Regions from separate parts of the Luxibacter massiliensis genome, predicted to be linked through region 1. Evidence: predicted binding sites of a transcription regulator. Region 1 holds the regulator's gene; the other holds the start of a gene.
The links. Region 1 encodes Rex, which represses fermentation and respiration genes when NADH is low (regulators of the CRP and FNR family bind a similar motif). Its sites were predicted from a motif close to ATTGTTAANTANTTAACAAT; they were not measured.
Positions count from the first base shown of each region.

Region 1 (3,428 bases):
TCCAAATGGTTGGTAGGCTCGTCCAGCAGGAGGATATCTGGTCTGGTGAGCAGCAGCTTGCCAAGGGATACGCGGGTTTTCTGCCCCCCTGACAGAGTGTCAGTCATTTTTGAAAAGTCCTCCTCCAAAAAACCAAGGCCTTTCAATACACCGGCCAGCTCGCTCTCACATGCATAACCATTTTCAGACTCAAATCTAGATACCATCCTGTGATAAGATTCCAGTTTATTATGAAGGGCATCGCCGCTTAATGTCTTAAGTTCCTGTTCAGCAAGCCGTATCTGCGCTTCTAATGCAAGGATATCAGCTTTTGCTGTTTTTACCTCCTCGTAAATAGAGAGTCCGCTCTGCAGATGCTGCTGTTGGGCCAGATACCCTAAAGTTTTACCTTTTGTCAGAATAATCTCTCCCCCGTCTGCCGGCTCTTCGCCCACGATCATTTTAAGGATTGTGGATTTCCCGGCGCCATTTACGCCTACCAGTGCAGTTTTTTCTCTGTCTTCTATATGAAAAGCTCCATTCTGTACAATGAGCTGTTCCCCGAAAGATTTAGTAAGATTGTGACATGCCAATACCATAGACAGCCTCCTGTAATCCAAATAAATTTAATATGATGCAAGATCCTGCAGGCCGGATAGGGCCTGCCCCAGGCCTTCCCGGCGTATACAGGATTTATACGTTCCTTGTTCAATACCCATTTTATTATAGCGGAAATAAACCGAAATACAACAAAAATTTGACTTTGTTCTTACAATTCTATATAATAAGGCAAAGATGTGTTTGATAATCCAGGTTTTTAAGTACCTGCAGGTTACTGAATGCATCCCAGAACAAATTTGGAGGCGATAACTGTGGAAGACAGAGAGATATCACGGGCAGTGATAGGGAGGCTGCCCAGATACTATAGATATTTGGGTGAGCTTTTAGATGCAGGGGTAGAACGCATTTCTTCGAATGATTTGAGTAAAAAGATGCATGTGACTGCTTCCCAGATCAGGCAGGATTTAAATAACTTCGGTGGGTTCGGCCAGCAGGGATATGGCTATAATGTAAAGTACCTCTATACGGAGATCGGAAAGATTCTGGGACTTAACAGGCCTCACAATATGATTATCATAGGAGCCGGAAATCTAGGGCAGGCGTTGGCCAATTATGCGTCATTTGAGAAGAATGGGTTTATTCTTAAAGGACTTTTTGATGTGAATTCCCGGTTGGAAGGGGTGGCTATCCGGGGAGTCCCTATCCGGATGATGGACGAGCTGAAGGATTTTGTAAGTCAGTCAGATATTGAGATTGCCGCGCTGACTATCCCTAAGTCAAAAGCCATTGAAGTAGCTGAGATGCTTATAGAAAATGGAATCAGGGCTATCTGGAATTTTGCACATACAGATTTGAACCTGCCGGAAGACATTATTGTGGAGAATGTGCATTTGTCTGACAGCCTGATGCGCTTGTCATATACAATCAGCCGCTATCAGGAAGACCACGGAAAATAAAGAAGGGTATCAGACGTGTATTAAGGACAGCTTGTCTTTTTTACACGTTGTTTCATTTCAGAGGGGACTTTCTTTGTTCCCACAAAATATAAAGGAGGCTGGAATATGGAATATTTGCCTACAGGAGAATGGATGCAGAGGGCAGACAGTTATACCATCCATGAGATAGGCATCCCATCCCTGGTGCTGATGGAGCGGGCGGCGCTCTCCGTTGTGGAGGCCATGGAACAGGATGGGGCAGACTTGACAAAGACCCTTGTGGTCTGTGGATCAGGAAATAATGGTGGTGACGGGTTTGCAGTTGCAAGGCTTCTGAAGGGAAAAGGCTGTCAGGTCACAGCCGTTTTTGTGGGCCGGGAAGAATCTATGAGTGAAGAATGCCGGCTGCAGATGCGGATAGCAGATAAGTCAGAAGTCCCTATAGTCACAACAATAGAGGCCGGAGAATATACTAGTATTGTAGACGCTGTTTTTGGCGTGGGGCTCAACCGGGAAGTATCAGGCAGGTACCGCAGCATAATAGAGGCAATGAATGCCTTGCAGGGACACAAGACAGCAGTGGATATTCCATCCGGGATCTGTTCTGCCACGGGGCAGGTACTGGGCATTGCTTTTAAAGCAGATCTGACAGTTGCTTTCGCATGTGCAAAGCTGGGATGCATCCTGTACCCCGGATATTTGTCTGCAGGCAAGGTTGTGACAAAGGATATTGGTATTAGCGGGCATATATTTGAACAAGAGACAGGAGTGTGTTTCCGATACCATAAGGCAGACTTGCAAAGGCTTCTGCCCCGGAGAAAGGCGGATTCACACAAGGGTACATACGGAAGAGTCCTGATGGTTACCGGGAGTCCAGGTATGTCAGGGGCAGCTTATTTAAGTGCTATGGCTGCCTACACGTGTGGGGCGGGACTTGTACAGATCTATACTTCTGAGGATAACCGGGTGATCCTCCAGCAGCAGCTCCCTGAGGCGATTTTGGCCACATACAGGGAGTATGAAGAGGAGCGGTTTAAAAGCCTGCTTTCCTGGGCAGATGTTGTCTGTATCGGATGCGGCCTTGGGCAGAGTAAAACAGCAGAGAAATTATTGGCCCAGACGCTGAGGGAAGCAAAAGTGCCCTGTGTTGTCGATGCAGATGGACTGAATCTTTTGAGCAGACATCTGGAACTTTTAGAAAAGAAAGAATGTCCCCTGGTATTGACTCCCCACATGAAAGAAATGGCCCGTTTGCTGGACTGTCCGGTCAGAGAACTAAAGGATCAGCGTCTTACCAGAATAAGAGAGTTTACAGGCCGGTATGATATTGTCTGCGCGCTGAAAGATGCACGCACATTCGTCATGAAGGCAGGAGAACATCCCTTTGTAAATACGACAGGGAATAACGCCATGGCTAAGGCGGGGTCAGGAGATGTTCTTGCCGGCGTTATTACAGCTTTACTGGCCCAGGGCATGGAGACATTTGAGGCTGCGTCCTGCGGGGTATTTTTACATGCCTGCGGCGGAGATGCGGCCAGGAAGGCAAAGGGATCCTACAGTGTGCTGGCACAGGATCTGATTGCCGGCATACAGGCTTGTATCAAAGAGACAGAGGAGAGTATGGAAGATGAAACAATACAGCAGGGTATATGCCAGGATTGACTTAGATGCAGTTGCCTATAATATGGGGCAGTTGAAGAGAAGGATTGGGGGAGGGGCACAGATCATCGCGGTGATTAAGATGGATGGATATGGGCACGGCGCAGTCCCTGTTGCCAGGATGTTCGAGGAAAAAGAGTACAGCTATATATGGGGATTTGCCACTGCCAGCCTGGAGGAGGCTGTTGCCTTGCGCCATGGGGGAATACAGAAACCTGTGCTTGTACTGGGATGTATATTTCCTGAGCAATACGAAGAAATGCTCAAATACGATATCCGGGCAACTGTATATAT
Region 1 covers NZ_UWOE01000001.1:1,624,629-1,628,056, forward strand. Annotated here, with positions in the region: gene abc-f (ribosomal protection-like ABC-F family protein) at 1-578, opposite strand, end outside; gene EFA47_RS07440 (redox-sensing transcriptional repressor Rex) at 852-1,496, shown strand; gene EFA47_RS07445 (NAD(P)H-hydrate dehydratase) at 1,602-3,137, shown strand; gene alr (alanine racemase) at 3,103-3,428, shown strand, end outside.

Region 2 (3,428 bases), 1.3 Mb from region 1:
TTAATGGTGCGCTCAACAGCAAGATACCTGGGAAATCGGCATACGAGATCGCAAAGATGGCGGGAGTGGATGTTCCAGAGGATACAAAAATATTAATTGGGGAAGTAGAGTCTGTCGATATTTCAGAGGAATTTGCCCATGAGAAGCTATCTCCTGTGCTTGCAATGTACAAGGCAGGGACATTTGAAGAGGCTCTTGCTAAGGCAGAGCAGCTTGTTGCTGACGGGGGATATGGGCATACAGCATCTCTCTATGTGCATCCTGCTGAGTCTGACAAGATTGCAAAACATGCACAGGCTATGAAAACCTGCCGTATTCTGATTAATACACCGTCTTCCCACGGCGGCATCGGTGACCTTTATAACTTTAAGCTGGCTCCGTCCCTGACCCTGGGCTGTGGTTCCTGGGGGGGCAACTCCGTATCTGAGAATGTAGGGGTGAAGCATCTGCTGAATATAAAGACTGTCGCTGAGAGGAGAGAAAATATGCTGTGGTTCCGGACACCTGAAAAGGTTTATTTCAAAAAAGGCTGTATGCCAGTTGCGTTAGATGAGCTGGGGACAATTATGCATAAAATGAAAGCATTTATTGTTACTGACAGCTTTTTGTATAAGAATGGGTATGTAACTCCTATTGAAGAAAAATTAGATGAAATGGGAATCCAACATACATGCTTTTATGAGGTGGCTCCTGATCCGACTCTCCAGTGTGCCCAGAAGGGGGCAGATATGATGCGTTCCTTTGAGCCAGATACAATCATCGCACTTGGCGGCGGATCTGCCATGGATGCCGCTAAAATTATGTGGGTGATGTATGAGCATCCAGAAGCTAACTTTGAAGATATGGCTATGGATTTTATGGATATCCGTAAGAGAGTATTTACCTTCCCTAAAATGGGAGAAAAAGCTTATTTTGTGGCAATTCCGACTTCTTCAGGAACGGGGTCAGAGGTAACGCCATTTGCAATTATTACAGATGCAGACACAGGAGTAAAATGGCCTCTGGCAGATTATGAGCTGCTTCCGAACATGGCGATTGTGGACGTGGATAATATGATGACACAGCCGAAAGGCCTGACCAGCGCTTCTGGTATTGATGTCATGACACATGCAATTGAGGCCTACGTGTCTATCATGGCAACAGATTACACCGACGGCCTGGCTATGAAAGCAGTAAAAATGGTATTTGACTATCTGCCTTCTGCATATGAGAATGGGGCCAGTGACCCGAAGGCACGTGAGATGATGGCAAACGCATCTTGCATGGCAGGTATGGCATTTGCGAATGCTTTCCTTGGTCTTAACCATTCTATGGCGCATAAGCTGGGAGCTTTCCACCACCTTCCTCACGGAGTGGCTAATGCTGTGCTGCTGACAGAGGTTATGAAGTATAATTCGGCTGAAGTTCCGACAAAGATGGGGACGTTTTCACAGTACCAGTACCCACATGCCCTTGCCAGATACGCTGAATTAGGCCGGTTTGCGGGATGTGCGGGAAAAGATGACCAGGAAGTATTTGAAAACCTGCTGGTTAAGCTGGAAGATTTAAAAGAAAAAATCGGTATCAAAAAATCAATCAAAGACTATGGCATTGATGAAAAATACTTCCTCGATACCCTGGATGACATGGTTGAACAGGCATTCAACGACCAGTGTACAGGAGCTAATCCAAGATACCCACTGTTTAAGGAGATAAAAGAAATTTATTTGAAATGCTACTATGGTAAATAATTAACAATATTTATGATGGCAAAAAAATAGTTAAAAAATATACAAAATTAATTCCCAGGACTTACATTGTCCTGGGAATTGTTGTATAATTGGTTCAACTTAATAAAACGGCATCAAACCAGACAGGAGGTATTGGATTATGAAGCTGGAAGAAAGCAGGTTAATTGTAAAGCGTCCCTACAAAGAAGTGTACAAATATGACGACAGTATAGTAAAAGTATTTGCCGCCACACATCCAAAATCAGACATATTCAATGAAGCGCTTAATACAGCAAGGGTAGAAGAGTCGGGACTGGATATCCCCCGGGTGAAAGAGGTAAGGCAGATTAACGGAAAATGGGCCCTTGTTATAGACTACAAGGAGGGCAAGACTTTAGAAGACATGATGGAGTCTGACAAAGGGAACCTTGAGAAATATATGGCAGATTTTGTAGATCTTCAGATGACCATACATGGGAAAAGCGCACCGCTTCTAAATAAGCTGAAGGATAAGCTGGCACGCCAGATTAATAGCCTTAAGGATGTGGATGCCACCACAAGGTATGAGCTTCTTACAAGGCTTGAGAGTATGCCGAAACATACAAAGATTTGCCATGGGGATTTTAACCCGAGTAATGTGATCGTAGGGAAGAACGGCAAAATGACGGTGGTGGACTGGGCCCATGCATCGCAGGGAAATGCCAGTGCAGATGCAGCTATGACCTACCTTCTGTTTGCATTGAAAGATCAGGGGACAGCAGATCTGTATATGGATGTATTCTGCAAAAAAAGTGATACGGCGAGACAATACGTACAGCAATGGCTCCCTATAGTAGCAGCGGCACAGCTTACGAAGAATAATACATTGGAGAGAGATTTCCTGCTTAGGTGGATTGATGTTATTGATTATCAGTAAGATTAATTTATCTGCAGTTTGTTGAAAAAGAAAGAGTAATATAAAAAAGAACCGGAGAGAAGAGCGTATAGTTCTTCCCTCCGGTTCTTTATGTCCTAAAAGTGGATCTTAGTTCATACTTTTGGGGTATATATCTGTATAAAGATATCTACCAGCTTTGGAAAAATAAATTATTGCCTATATTTACGCCAGGCCGGTCTGTTGCCCCTGCATATAGAAAATAATAACAATCTGACACGGCCGCAAGGCGGGCACCATTAATGGCATCCTGTGCGACAGTATACGCTAAATCGCTGGCGCCGCTTGCGAGCACCGCATCTAACCGGCCTGTCCATACCGGTTCAAACTGACCGCCGGCATATACGACTTCCGTGATAGAATTGGGGAACAGAGGACTCTGTACACGGTTCATGATTACTGTGGCCACTGCAAGCATAGAATCATAATCATACATGGCCTCGCAGTCCAGGATAGCAGCAAACACATCTAAATCACTGCCTGCGACTTCCGAAGCGCCACCGTTGACAACGGTGTCATCATATCCGCTTCCTGGTGTAGGTGCAGGAGTATTTGGAGAACTGTCAGAGGATGTATTGTTACCAGTATTGCCAGAGGAAACATTGGCGGCAGCTTCAGCAGCAGCGGCGGCAGCGGCAGCTTCTGCTGCCAGCCTTGCAGCCTCTTCAGCACGCAATTGTTCAAGCTGTGCGTTAAAAGCGGCAAGGTCAGTTGACGTCTCCTGGGCTTTCTGGGACAGCGCAGCCTGCCTGCCCTCCAGATCCTGTTGGAGATTTGTCAGGGAG
Region 2 covers NZ_UWOE01000001.1:347,875-351,302, forward strand. Annotated here, with positions in the region: gene adhE (bifunctional acetaldehyde-CoA/alcohol dehydrogenase) at 1-1,730, shown strand, start outside; gene EFA47_RS01790 (aminoglycoside phosphotransferase family protein) at 1,870-2,625, shown strand; gene EFA47_RS01795 (cell wall hydrolase) at 2,774-3,428, opposite strand, start outside.
Region 2: a site for Rex is predicted at 1,757-1,776, ahead of EFA47_RS01790 (aminoglycoside phosphotransferase family protein). Genes of this name have one in related genera too.